DNA from 3 places in the Aeribacillus sp. FSL M8-0235 genome. Region 2 is predicted to be linked to each of the others. Evidence: riboswitches for the same ligand, from Rfam matches in the RefSeq annotation. Region 2 holds a riboswitch; each other region holds the start of a gene.
What was found. A riboswitch is a leader RNA that binds a small molecule or an ion and turns the genes downstream of it on or off. The one in region 2 is predicted to bind cobalamin.

Region 1 (4,868 bases), 1.6 Mb from region 2:
GCCAAGTAACCTTGGTAACCTATCTAGTGATAGATAGCTGAACAGTCAGAAGTCAGCAGAGGTCATAGTATTAGTTGGTCTAGAACAACTAAGAAGGACCGAACAATTAAGAGAGAATAGCCCTTGGCATTCAGTGAGTCATGATGAACACAGAAAACGTAGTACCTCACTTGAGGGAGGAAGCGGTGAATCCCGTGGGAGATCTCTTGGAGGGTGGAGTGACCACTGGCATAAAGAGAACAGCTATTCACGGAAGTTATAAAGACTTGCGTCAATTATCTTAATTGAACCGCCGTATACGGAACCGTACGTACGGTGGTGTGAGAGGACGGGAGTTAATCGCTCCCTCCTACTCGATTATTCCAGCACAATCGTTCCTAATGAAAAAAATCGAATCAAGCAAGGACGATGGATTAAAATATTTTTCATCCCGTCATACTTTTTTGCCATGAGATGCATATTTTTAAAAAATTGTCATTGTCAAAAACTATTTGTGTCGTATCAAAACACCTTCCGATGGCAATTCTATAATTGGGAGGTGACATGCGATGGCACAAGACGTTTTATGTGAAGTAAACAACTGCAAATATTGGGCGGATGGAAATAGATGTTCAGCTGATTCCATTTATGTTGTCAGCCATTCGGGGAAAACCGCCAAAGATCAAAAGGAAACGGATTGCAAAACATTTGAACCGGAAACTGTCTAAATAATGGAGAGGGCCGAATTCCATTTCGGCTCTCTTTTATTATTGATAATGATTTTCAATTTTATTCACGTTTATTGGAAAATAGATTAAAAAAATGATCATACATGTTTGTTTAATTCCGCAATCATGGAGGAAAGCTGTTGAACAGCGAATTGAAGGTTGGAACGGTAAATCGATAAAATCATTTCTCCGTAACGATCTCCAGGAACTGCCCACTTTCCATTTAATTCTTTCCAAGTGGTAGCTGATCCGCGCTTCACATAATGAAATCTTGGATCTACAAGCGGCTCATCACTTGGAAGAGGCTTTGTTGTTGCATAAGCAAACAAGTGCTGCAAATGAGCGAGAACTCCTTCTCTCGATGTGGAGAAGCTTGCTCCTCGGACATTCGGGCCTGTCGCTCCAATTCCGGCAAAATTGTTTTGGCTGCGGTCGACAACCCCGGTGAAGCGAAAATAGTTCGTCTCATGAATGGCTTGTGCGTAAGCGATATCACCGCGTATTCCGTATAGTTTGCTTAATTGGATATATAAATCACCCAGTTGAGGTGCATCTGGATTCGTATTTTTTACGAACTGATCCAACAATGTTCCTGATAAAAGCGGTTCTCCTAAAATAGAAATGTCTTCTGTAGCGGATGCTTGCGGCTCTGATGTAGACAGCAAGCTGGCTAGTTGATTTTGCCTTGGCGGATTTGCTCGCTGCTCTTCGGGAGTTAAAATAAAAGCATCTTTATAGCCCAGCTGCACAAGTTTTGCCAGTTGCTCCTTCGCATTTTCCAAATGTTGAAAAGCCCCTGCTTGAACACGGTAAAAACTTGTGCCGTTAACATTAGCAGGTGAAATAAAACTGTCCACGTTTTTTCCCTTCAGTTCCTTTACGCGTTGTTCTGCATTTTTACGCTCTTTGAAGGAACCGGCAATCACTTTGTAAAGCGTGTTGTTTGAAGCAGGAGCCGACGGTTTTGTCGACGGCTTTTTTGTTGTGCTTGTCTTTCTCTTTAAATTAAGGGCTTTTCCTATCCCTTCCGCCACACTGGCGGCAAAATCACTTATAAAAGCAGAAGAGGTTAACAATTTGATATCGTTAGGATTATCGATAAATAATGTTTCCAATAGAACCGCGGGCATTTTCGTTTCTCTCAACACAAAAAAATTGGCGCTTTTTTTTCCGCGGTCCTGTACGTTATATTTTGGCCCGATTACGCTCATAATATGATTATGAATGATGGAACGGTATTGAATCGTTTTATTGGATGCACCGCGGTTGTAAATATAGCTTTCAAATCCTGTTCCGCCCCCTGAATTGACATGGATGGAGCAGAAAAAATCGACATTTAGTCTGTTTGCCAAACTCGTTCTTTCTTCTAAACTGACAGTGCGATCGTTCGTTCGTGTCATCACGACATCTACTTGAAAGTTTTCTAGCAAATGGTCTCTGGCTATTAAGGCAATAGTCAGCGTAAAGTCTTCTTCTTCATAGCTTCTAAATGTTGCACCAGGATCACTTCCACCGTGGCCTGGGTCTAAAAGAACGACTGTCACTTATGGATCCTCCTTCGTTCCTAAAATCAATTACCCATCCATTAAAATTTTATTCATTTTTACGGTAATCGGTTCAAATCAACACGGTTGAATTGAAAACCTTATAAAAAGTCCAATATAAAACTTGACATAGCATTTTCACATTTTTTCTACCAGAACGGATTTGAATGATGTATAATTACATTCGTCGACAATTTCATTCAAAAGCAAACAGGTGCGGATACTTTTGTCCGCTTAAAAGGGAAGTTTGGTGAAAATCCAACGCGGTCCCGCCACTGTGAATGGGAGCAACCTGAAAATGCCACTGTGTCTACGGGAAGGTTCAGGGAGCGATGACCATGAGCCAGGAGACCTGCCTGTTTGAACACGCCTAAAAACCCTACGAGGATAGGGAGGTGTTTGAAAACAGAACAAAGCGATATGCTTGTTTTCAGACATCTTCTTATCAAAAAAAGAAGATGTTTTTTTATTGGAGGAGGAAAATGATGAAAAAACTATCTGCACTATTTTTAGCCTTATTACTTCTATTTGGAATTGCGGCTGGATGCGGCCAACAAAATACATCAGAGCCGTCTGAAAACAAAAGCAATCAAAAGACGGAAGAGACGGCTTCACAATTTCCGGTGAAGGTCAAGGACGGTTTAGGAAATGAGGTGACGGTAAACGAAAAACCGGAGCGGATTGTTTCGCTAATTCCAAGCAATACTGAAATTGCCTATGCTTTAGGGTTGGGTGAACAAATTGTCGGTGTAAGTGATAATGACAACTATCCGGAAGATGTTCAAAACAAAGAAAAGGTTGGCGGGATGGAATTTAATGTTGAAAAAATTATTTCTTTAAAACCGGATCTTGTTTTAGCGCATGCTTCCAGCGCCCATAACTCGCAGGAAGGGCTGAAGCAGCTGAAAGATGCGGGAATAAATGTTTTTGTAGTCGAAGATGCCCAATCATTTGATAAAGTGTATGACTCCATCCAGACAATCGGCAAAATTACAGGGACAAGTGACAAAGCCGAAGATATTGTGGCTGAGATGAAAACGAAACTGGCGGATATTCAAGAAAAAGGAAAAACGATTCCGGATGATCAAAAAGTGTCTGTTTTTGTCGAAGTGAATCCCGCACCACAAATCTATACGACTGGAAAAGGAACGTTTATGGATGAAATGCTAACGATCATTGGAGCAAAAAATGCAGCGGGCGATCAAGAAGGCTGGCCGCAAATGACGGAAGAAGCCGTTGTAAAACTGAACCCAGACGTCATTGTGACGACATACGGCTATTACGTCGATAAAGCTGTTGACCAGGTGTTGGCACGCAAAGGATGGGAAAATGTATCAGCGGTGAAAAATAAACGGGTTTACGATGTGCATTCCGACTTGGTGAGCCGCCCAGGCCCAAGATTGGTTGAAGGAGTAGAAGAACTTGCGAAAGCAATTTATCCGGATGTCTACAAAAAATAAACATGTGGTCGCCTATACGGCGACCGCTTGTTTTCTTATTTTTTCCGTCTTTTTAGGAATTTCTATCGGAACGTTTCACATCACGTTTAAGGATATTTTCCAAATAATTTTCAATCAACTGTTTCATACTGGTTTGGCGCCGGACATTGATGAAAGCATGAAAAGCATTGTGCTTGATATTCGACTTCCTCGTGTCGTTTTAGCCGGACTTGTCGGAGCCTCGCTTGCAATGGCGGGGGCTTGTTATCAAGGGCTTTTGCAAAACCCTTTGGCAGATCCTTATACGCTCGGTGTTTCATCAGGTTCTTCTTTAGGTGCTGTACTTGTTCTTTTTTTCGGCATTCAAATTCCTTTTTTCGGCTCATTCACTTTGCCGGTTGTCAGCATTTTTACGGGTTTTTTAACGATTTTGGCTGTGATTTTGTTCGCCAATTTCATTGAAAAAACGATGAGGATTGAAACGATTGTGCTGACCGGAATTATTTTAAGTTCCTTTTTAAGTGCTTTCATTTCATTAATGATTGCCCTGACAGGCGAAGAATTGCGACAAATTGTCAACTGGTTGTTAGGAAGCGTTGCGATGCGCGGCTGGGGATACGTATTGATGCTTTTGCCGTTTTTTTTAATCGGGTCCATTTTGATTTTTGTAAACGGAACAGAATTAAACGCTCTGTCCTTTGGCGAAGAAAAGGCGAAGCAGCTTGGGGTCCATGTAAAAAGGAGAAAGCTGTTTATTTTAGCATCATCCTCTTGTTTAGCCGGTGCGGCCGTTGCCATCAGCGGAACGATTGGGTTTGTCGGTCTTGTCATCCCGCATGTAAACAGGCTGCTTTGGGGAAGTGATTATCGCCATCTTCTCCCTCTGTCCGCCATTTTTGGCGCCGCTTTTTTAATTTTGGCGGATCTCGTTTCAAGAACGATCGTGTCGCCGACAGAACTTCCGATCGGTGTGATCACGGCTTTAATCGGCGCTCCCAGCTTTGCCTTTATTTTAATGAAACAAAGAATGGAAAGAAGAGGGTAACATGCTGCAAGTCAAGAACATTTCGGGAGGCTATCAAGAGCGAAAGATTATCGAAAACCTTTCCTTCTCAGTAAAAAAAGGGGAAATATTTGGCATTTTGGGGCCAAACGGGAGTGGAAAGACGACACTATTA
Region 2 (4,868 bases):
AGGAAATTGCTTCACATCTTGAGCCATATTAATTTCAAAAGGTGTCCAAAAGTTTGCGAGCATCCGTTTATATTTTGGATATGCCCACGGGTAGGCGACATCATCCCAATTGAGCACGTTGGAACATTTTCCGTTCACTATTGCTGTTGAACGGTTTGGTGCATCAGGATCCATAATAACTCGTTTTGTTAATGTTTGCTCCATATTACTTCCTCCTTAACTTGCACATGATTCACATTCATAAATGTCGCTTGATGTCGAACGGACATAATACGTTGTTTTTAATCCGGATTTCCAAGCTGTCAAATGAAGCTCCAGCAATTCTTTCGCTTTAATCGTGTTTAGGACGTAAAAGTTGAAGGAAATGGACTGGTCAATATGTTTCTGGCGCACTGCATTTTGTTTGATGCTCCATGTTTGGTCGATCAAATAAGCGGATTTATAATACCAAGTCGTTTTCGCATTTAAGTCGGGAACGGTAACTGGAATTTTGTAGTCTTTCTTTTCCTCTGAATAAACTTTTTGGAAAATTGGATCGATGCTTGCTGTGCTTCCGGCTATAATGGAGGTCGATGCGTTCGGTGCGACCGCCATTAAATAGCTGTTGCGAATCCCAAAAGTCTGCACTTTTTCCTTTAATTCCTGCCATTTTTTTGACGTATAACCGCGGATTTCAAAATATCGCCCTGTATCCCACTCCGAGCCTTTAAAGAGAGGGTATGCGCCTTTTTCTTTTGCGAGCTCCATACTCGACTGAATGGTTAAATACGCAATTTTTTCATATAGTTGGTCGACAAATTGGACTGCCTCGTCGCTTTCCCATGTAATTTCCTTTAGTGCAAATAAATGATGCATGCCAAACGTTCCAAGACCGATTGCACGGTATTTTTCATTTGTAAGCTTTGCCTGTAATACCGGAATGTTATTTAAATCGATAACGTTGTCCAGCATCCGCACTTGAATAGGGATTAAACGTTCCAGAACGTTGTCTGGAACAGCCCGTGCCAAGTTGATGGAAGAAAGGTTGCAGACGACGAAATCGCCGGGCTTTTTCACAATGACAATTTTTCCATCTTCGACATATTGTTCTTCAACAGTAGTAGCACTTTGATTTTGCGCAATCTCTGTGCATAAATTGCTGCAATAAATCATGCCGGCATGCTTGTTTGCGTTTTTTCGATTCACTTCATCCCGATAAAACATAAAAGGCGTTCCCGTTTCAAGCTGGCTGATCATAATCCGTTTCATTATTTCAATCGCAGGCACTTTTTCTTTAGATAAGGAAGGATGATTCACGCACTCAAAATATTTTTCCCGAAAGCTGCCGTTACCTTTTTCTTCATCATAATAATCTTCCAGACTGAATCCCATGACTTTGCGAACTTCGTGGGGATCGAACAAATACCAGTCCCCGCGCTTTTCAACTTGCTCCATAAATAGGTCAGGAATGCATACACCTGTAAATAAATCATGGGTGCGCAGCCGTTCGTCTCCGTTATTTAATTTTGCATCTAGGAAGGCGAAAATATCTTTATGCCAAACATCCAAATAAACGGCAATTGCTCCTTTTCTTTGGCCGAGCTGGTCGACGCTCACTGCCGTATTATTTAATTGCTTCATCCAAGGAATGACACCTGATGAAACTCCTTTGAACCCCCGGATATCGCTTCCGCGGCTTCTGATTTTCCCTAAATAAACTCCAATGCCTCCGCCGCTTTTAGAAACATTGGCAATATCAGTGTTCGAATCATAAATGCCTTGAAGGCTGTCGTCTACCGTATCAATAAAGCAGCTTGAAAGCTGACCGACTGATTTTCCTGCATTAGCCAATGTAGGTGTTGCAACCGTCATATATAAATGGCTCAATGCCCAATACGCTTCCTTTACAAGATGCAAACGTTTGGACGGATGCTCGTTGATCATTAACGTCATAGCGATGATCATAAAACGTTCCTGTGGAAGCTCAAATGTTCGTTTATGAAAATCTTTAGCTAAATACCGGTCGTAAAGGGTCCTTAATCCGATGTATGTAAACAGCTTGTCCTTCTCAGGATCAATGGCATTTCCCAGCTCCATAATTTCCTCTTTTGAATAATGCTCTAGCAAAAGAGGGCTGTAGATTCCAAGATCGGTTAATGTTTCGATTAACAAATAAAAATCGCCGTAGCCCGGTTGGTTGTAATTTCTGTTTTGGCTCGCTTCATAGTAAATTTTTTCAAGAAATACGTGTGCAGCTAAAAAAGTCCAATCCGGCTCACTTTCCGAAATGTTTGCTAAAGCTTCAATAATCAGCAGGTTTGTAAATTTTTCAAGATCATCAATCTGCTGGTATTGTAGGGTTGTCGACACTCTCTCGCTGTATTCATGAAAGGAAAGGGATGGAAACTTTTTTTCAAGCTGTCTTAGATAAAGCTCCCAATCGCTCCTGTTAAAATGATTTTGAAAAACCTCGTATAGATTTAATGCTTTCGTAATATTCATCAAACATCCTCCTTATCAAAATAAAAAACCGCTCAGGAAGCTGAGCGGATCAAACGATGATTAAAAGGGAGGCAGTTTACAAGGCGAAACTACTCCATTCAAACCATCGTTTCATCTTCCCAACCCCCGAAGAATTAGAAACGTTCGGACAAAGGCAGGTCTCCTGACTCGTGCTTCATCCTACTTTGAATCCTTCCCATACGAAACGTACAGTGGATTATTCATTTCGTAGCACTCACAGTTGCGGGGACAGTTCCGGATTCTCACCGGATTCCCTTTTAAGCTGAAAACAGCACCTTTGTCGTTAGGTTTTCAATATATAGTATTTAATTGTTTTTGATTACACAATATATAGATTTTTGATGTTATATATTCATCATAATCGTACTTGGCGAAAATTGCAATAAAAAAGTGAGGCTGATTGAAATTTTGCAACCTCACGAAACAATTAATGAAACTGAATATCAATTTTCTTTTTGTTGTTTTCGGTTTGTTTTGGAATACGGATTTCCAAAACGCCATTTTTATATGTCGCGCTCACTTCTTCTTCTTTTACATTTGCCGGCAATGCAACAGCGCGGTGAAACCGCCCGATAAACCGTTCGCGTCTATGCATTTCTTCTTCCTTTACTTCTTTGCTTCTTTGAATTGTGCCACTGATCGTAAGAACGTTGCGATCAAGATGAATGTCAACGTCTTCCTTTTTTTCAAGGCCGGGCAAATCACACGTAACAATTACTTCATTAGCAGTTTCATGAATATCAAGCCGGGGGGTATTCATAGTCTCAAAGTTTTCAAAAAAATGCGGGAAGCCTTCAGAAAAAACGCGATTCATGTTTCGTCTAAATTGGTTGATCTCAGAAAAAGGATCGTAAGGAATGAGAGCCATATGATTGTTCCTCCTTTGATTTTTTTACAGAAAATATTATTTGTGTTGGGAAGAGAAATATACATAAAGCAAAGTTTAAATTACTGTTTTTAATCATAAAAATATAAATAAGTCCGCTGCGTCCAAATCGTTTCGTGTTTGTTGCTTTTAAAAGCACAACCTAGCAAAACTTGGTGAACGAATGGATAGCATATTGTTGTTATTAAACAAGAGTTTACATACGAAGAAAATTAAGTAAGCTGCTTAATTGCAGCCATGCTGGGAATTAACAGATCAGCTGGATAAATTCACAATGATTGGAAATCGCTGTGGACAACTTTATAAATTTAAAAATTATTCTTTGTTGCATATGTTACTGATAGTGGTAAAAAACTTAAAACAAAAATAATTAGAGTAGATGATAATTATTTAGTTGTATTTGTGAAAAATATTCCGGAAGGATTCATTGTATTATCTACAACAATTTTTCCAAAATACATTCACCCAGAAATTGAAGTAAGTAATGATGGTACTGTCAAGAATTTTGTGTAATGTAAGATAGATAGGGCATCTCTGAAATGGATTTAGAATAGAGAGGGCCTGTTTCTTCCACACAGGAGACTGAATATTCAGTCTCCTGTGTGGAAAGGGAGATCCCATCATCAATTTACATTATTTGGTTAATCATAACGTTCTTCAAACATTCGCTGGAGGGCTTCATGAGTTTCGGAAAATCCTCGCAACTTTCGCCCTGCCCATTTCTCATTAAAGTCTTGGATGGTCAAATACATGACTTTTTCCGCGGCTTCTAAACTGCTCAAACTGTTCATCGGCTTTAGACGTTTCCGAATCTCCTTGATCGTTCGTTCGATGGCATTGGTCGGATACTGCTTGGATCATTCATAAAGGTAAGAAGGACATCCAACTCATTTCCCCACGATTGCACTCTCGGATACTTGCTCGACCATTTTGACTCAAACTGGTGAAACATCTCCAGTGCAATTTTTTTATTCGGAGATCGATAAATGAGTTTCAAATCTTCCACCATTTCGAATTGGTCTTTTTTCCGTACACGACTGAGTGTGTTACGGACTTTGTGAACGACACAACGCTGCACATCGGCTTTCGGATAAATAGCTTTAAAGGCTTCTTCCAGCCCCGTTAGTTCATCGAATACGCCCAGAAGCACTTCCTTTACGCCTCTGTTATATAGTTGTTGGAGAATCTCCTGCCATCCATAGGCGCTTTCCTTTCCTCCTACGAAAAAATCAAGAATTTCCCGATATCCTTCTTCGTTTACACCTAACAACACATACATGACCTCTTTTTCTACCGTATCTCGACGAAGTTTTACGTACAACCCATCCAAATATAAGACGGAATAACGCTTATGTAGAGGACGAGTGTGCCATTTCTCGATGTATTCCTTCACGACATCGGTCATACGACTGATCGTTGCAGGAGAATAAGCATTCCAAAAATTCGTTCAATAAACTTGCCAATCTCCCGCGTACTCATG
Region 3 (4,868 bases), 670 kb from region 2:
TCCCATTTCACAGCACGTTCCTCCTTCCTTCCGATTAATGTCCTTCGTGCTGATGGCTTTCATGTTCACGATTATCATGATGATCAGATTCAACTTCCTCCAATTTTATGGTACCGTGCTTTTCTTTTGCAGGGATATTGTCTAAATGCTCACCTGGTTTCGCAAAATCAACCCACGCCAAATGTGTTCCAGAAAAAGTCAATTTATCTTTTAAAACTCCGACTTGGATGATTTCGTTAAATTGTTTTTTCGTCAGCAATGGAGCTGATGCTTGTGTTTCTTTCACCCATTTATAAAAATCTTCTTTTTCCATTGCGTTCACATCAAATGTTTGATGGGCAAATCCTTCTCCTGTAAAGTTTGAATTCCGCCCTTTAAACGTCCCGACATGATCAGCCTGCAAATAAAGAGTCATTCCCATTCCAGCCATATTATATTTTTGTCCGCCCAACTCTGGAATCCATAAAGCGCTCATCCCGCCGACAGCTGTCAATTTAAATTCAACTGGAACATCTTTTGGAATGTTGACATAATTGACTGTTTCAATATTTTCCTCTGGATAGCTGAAAATCCATTTCCAATCGGCTGCTGTCGCATGAATGACAATTGGTTCAACTCCTCTAGATTCCTTCGGCGGTTTTTCAAGCTCAAAAGTCGCCTTAACCGTTGGTATCGCCAATGCAATGACAATCAACACAGGAATAGCTGTCCAAATGATTTCCAGAAGTGTATTTCCGTGCTGGTCAGGAGGCTCATAATCAAGATTTTCCGGTCTCTCCCTGTATTTCCATAAAATAACTGCAAATAGCACAAAGATGACAACAATAATAAACAGCATAAACCAAATTGACCAAAGGATTAAATCCTTTTGAACCTCTGCAACAGGTCCTTTCGGATTTAATAAAACAAAGCGTTCACTGCAACCTGTCAACAAAAAAAGCAATGACAGTGGTAAAACCTTCATAAACAAGTTCAACCATTTTTGTTGTTGTGCCGGCATTTTCAATCCCTCTCAAATCAGAAATGTTTTAAATTTTCATAAAAAACCGACTTAATCGATTCAAAAAATAATTGAGTTGTAAATGAACTTTATCACATTTTTATCGAAATAAACTTTAATTCAAAAAACAGTCAAGAAACGATAAATTTTTTGTAAAATTTTTGCCATGAATCTGACACAATATAGAGAAATTCCGTTTTTTCAGGGAATCTTCTCTATATTTTCCAAATAAAAGCTGATGGGAATGTATTTTCGAGGGATGTACATGAAGAAGCTGAAAAATGACGTTTTCATCTGTTTTCTTGAACCGATGTATCATTCTAAATTTGCCAAGTGAGGAAATAAGCAAAATGAGTTAGCAGCCGAGTCAGGGGAAAAATAAACAAATTCATGCTGAAAGGAAGAGTTCGGATAAATGACTTACATACAATTTTCTGTTCAAAAATAAAGCTCCTATCTTCATAAAATCGAGATAGGAGCTGAAGCTTTAGTTTAAATTCAATCCTTTTTTCTGAACAAATTGCTTCATGTACATTCTTGTCGGATTCGAAAGCATGCGAGCCATTTGACCAGTCCAAGTATCTTTGCGAATCCCGTTTGTTCGCTGATCATAATAATTGGATACTATTTCATTATATTGTTCAAGCTCGCGCACATATGCTTCTTGATCTTGCTTATATTCTTCCTCATGATAAATATGCTCAAAAGGTATTCTTGGTTTTTTCGCCGTTTCTTTTGCAGGGTAGCCGACAGTTAATGCAAAAAGAGGGATGACCTTGTTTGGAATTTTCAACAGCTTCGATACTTCTTCTAAATTATTGCGGATGCCTCCGATGTAGCAAATGCCGAGTCCCATTGACTCAGCCGCTAACGCAGCATTTTGAGCGGCCAGTGCAGCATCAATGAGAGCTACCATAAATTTTTCAGTGCTCCTCAATGAATCTTCTACATTTTTGCCTTCCATTTCACCAATGACTTCATGACGGTGCAAATCAGCGCAAAAAATAAATAAATGTCCGCTCTTCTCTACGTAAGCTTGGTTTCCTGCCAGTTCAGCGAGCTTTTTTTTCGTTTGTATATTTTTCACCCCGATAATGGAATAGGCTTGCATGTAACTTGAAGTTGAAGCGGCTTGGGCGCATTCGACAATTAATCGGATTTGCTCATCTGTCAAAGGCCGATCCTCAAAATGACGAACGGAACGGTGATTTAAAATGGTTTTGATAATGTCGTTCAACATAATCATCCTTTCTATAATCCCACTTATTTTTTGAAAAATCACACTTCTTCCAATCCAAGTATTAACATGAAAATGCTGCTCGTTCAAATGATTCGTATTGAAAAATACGTTTTTTATAGCTCCTTTTTCAGTGAAGGCTCCAAGCACCTAATTTTACCATCGTATCTCAAACTATTCACTGCAACGATCCTGTATTGTAAACAACAAAATTTTTCGAATTTACGTTATTAGAAAAATTAAATTTTAAAAACGACCCTCTAAACATTTCACAATTTGTATGTGAATTCCTGCTTCTGTCCATTGATTTCCCAAAATAGGGCAGCACTTTTCTGAACCTAAAAAATAGGGATTGAAAAAACAAAAAAAATCATCTATTCTGATAATTATAGTTTCATATAGTGTTCCAAGCAGCAGGTGCGTCATATTTCATCAGCAATATGCGCTTAAAAGGGAAGATTGGTGAAATTCCAACACGGTCGCGCCACTGTGATGGGGAGCTTTCGGCCAACATCCACTGTTTCAATTTTGAAATGGGAAGGAGGATCGAAAGCGATGATCCTAAGTCAGGAGACCTGCCTGTTGTATGCACTGCCACCTACGCGTCATAGGGAGGAGTGATGAAGCCATGTTGAGATTTAAGCCCTACATGTATCTCAACACGAGTTAGAGTCCACAATTCCCTCTTTTACGCGTAAAAAGAGGGTTTTTTTTATTATGTGTTGAGATACAAATCAAATGGGGGTGTCAATATTGACATTAATTAGTTCAAATCTTGGCTATCCAAGAATTGGTGAAAGAAGAGAATGGAAAAGAGCGCTGGAATCATTTTGGAACGGAAACATTTCAGAAAGCAGCTTGGAGGAAACATTAAAAGATATACGTCTTCTCAATCTGAAAAAACAGAAGGAAAAAGGAATAGACCTGATTCCTGTCGGAGATTTTTCATTATATGACCATGTCCTCGATACTGCATTTATGTTTGGGTATATTCCTTCTAGATTCCAGCATATGGAGCCGACTTCATTAAAAACATATTTTGCAATGGCTAGAGGCTCTGATGAAGCAGAAGCAATGGAAATGACCAAATGGTTCAACACAAACTACCATTATATTGTTCCGGAGCTTGAAAATAAAACGCCGGCGTTAGTAAAGAACCGTCTGCTTGAACTTTTTCAGGAAGCGAAAAACGAGCTGAATATTGAAGCAAAACCGGTTTTGCTAGGTCCAATTACTTTTTTAAAGCTGGCAAAACAATACGATCAACACGATTTTCATAAACATTTGTCTGCTTTAATTCCTGTTTACGTCCAATTGTTGACGGAACTTGCTCAGGCCGGTGCGAAATGGGTGCAAATTGATGAGCCGATTCTTGTACAGGAGCTGGATGATTCATCGATTCCTTTGTTTAAAGAGGTATACGATGCTTTCCACAAAGCGCTTCCTTCGTTAAATATTATTTTGCAAACATACTTTGAAAGTATAACCCATTATCAAGAAATTGTGTCTCTTCCTGTCGCTGCAATTGGCCTGGACTTTGTACATGATCATGGCGTCAATCTGTCGAACATCAAAACGTTCGGCTTTCCGAAAGACAAAATTCTCGCAGCTGGTTTGATCGACGGCCGCAACATTTGGAAAGCATCCTTAGTATCAAAAGCTAAGGAAATCGATGATCTTGCACAATATGTAGATATTGATAGATTGATCATTCAGCCTTCATGCAGCTTGCTTCATGTACCTGTTACAGTTCAAAACGAACAGAGCTTGCCGTCCATATTGAAAAATGCTCTTTCCTTTGCTGATGAAAAATTGGATGAAGTAAATGAACTCGCTCAATATGCAAAAGGGAAAAGAACGATCGATGATTTAAAACAACATGACCGCTCTTATACGGATTTTATCCATTCTTCCTTTCGGACAAATGAGAAGGTTCAAGAGGCTACCAAAAATATCGGAGCATATCCAACGAAACGCTTGGATTATACCGAACGGCAAAAACTGCATAAAAAAAGATGGAATCTGCCGATTTTACCAACTACTACGATCGGAAGCTTTCCGCAGACGAAAGAAATCCGGCAAATCCGCTTAAAATGGCGGAAAGGCGAATATACAAACAAGCAGTATGAATCGGTCATCAATAATGAAATAAAAAAATGGATTGACATTCAAGAGCAGCTCGGTTTAGACGTATTCGTCCATGGGGAATTTGAACGGACCGATATGGTCGAATTTTTCGGGGAAAAATTAAATGGAATTGCTGTTACGAATAACGGCTGGGTGCAATCATACGGGTCACGATGCGTGAGACCGCCGATTATTTACGGAGATGTAGCATTTGATCAGCCGATGACCGTAAAAGAAAGCGTATATGCACAATCATTGACAAGCAAGCCTGTTAAAGGGATGCTGACAGGACCTGTCACGATCCTAAACTGGTCATTTGTGCGCAATGACATCGACCGTATAAGCGTTCTTCGCCAGCTCGCCCTTGCCATTCGCGAAGAAGTGCTAGCTTTAGAGAAAAATGGAATAGGCATGATTCAAGTTGATGAGCCTGCATTACGTGAAGGATTGCCTCTGAAACAATCAAAACAAAAAGAATATATCGAAGGAGCTGCTGAAGCCTTC

Region 1: another riboswitch for cobalamin. It lies ahead of NSQ71_RS06760 (ABC transporter substrate-binding protein); the one in region 2 lies ahead of NSQ71_RS14575 (ribonucleoside-diphosphate reductase subunit alpha).
Region 3: another riboswitch for cobalamin. It lies ahead of metE (5-methyltetrahydropteroyltriglutamate--homocysteine S-methyltransferase); the one in region 2 lies ahead of NSQ71_RS14575 (ribonucleoside-diphosphate reductase subunit alpha).

What each region holds. Positions count from the first base shown of each region.
Region 1 covers NZ_JBBOBW010000001.1:1,383,988-1,388,855, forward strand. Annotated here, with positions in the region: gene NSQ71_RS06750 (DUF1540 domain-containing protein) at 549-707, shown strand; gene NSQ71_RS06755 (N-acetylmuramoyl-L-alanine amidase) at 806-2,251, opposite strand; cobalamin riboswitch at 2,447-2,625, shown strand; gene NSQ71_RS06760 (ABC transporter substrate-binding protein) at 2,737-3,711, shown strand; gene NSQ71_RS06765 (FecCD family ABC transporter permease) at 3,674-4,735, shown strand; gene NSQ71_RS06770 (adenosylcobinamide amidohydrolase) at 4,737-4,868, shown strand, end outside.
Region 2 covers NZ_JBBOBW010000001.1:2,978,119-2,982,986, reverse strand. Annotated here, with positions in the region: gene NSQ71_RS14580 (ribonucleotide-diphosphate reductase subunit beta) at 1-204, opposite strand, end outside; gene NSQ71_RS14575 (ribonucleoside-diphosphate reductase subunit alpha) at 217-2,481, opposite strand; cobalamin riboswitch at 2,618-2,796, opposite strand; gene NSQ71_RS14570 (Hsp20/alpha crystallin family protein) at 2,930-3,370, opposite strand; partial or broken gene NSQ71_RS14565 (IS256 family transposase) at 4,030-4,868, opposite strand, start outside.
Region 3 covers NZ_JBBOBW010000001.1:3,652,938-3,657,805, forward strand. Annotated here, with positions in the region: gene qoxB (cytochrome aa3 quinol oxidase subunit I) at 1-11, opposite strand, end outside; gene qoxA (cytochrome aa3 quinol oxidase subunit II) at 35-1,000, opposite strand; gene nfsA (oxygen-insensitive NADPH nitroreductase) at 1,488-2,237, opposite strand; cobalamin riboswitch at 2,636-2,834, shown strand; gene metE (5-methyltetrahydropteroyltriglutamate--homocysteine S-methyltransferase) at 2,976-4,868, shown strand, end outside.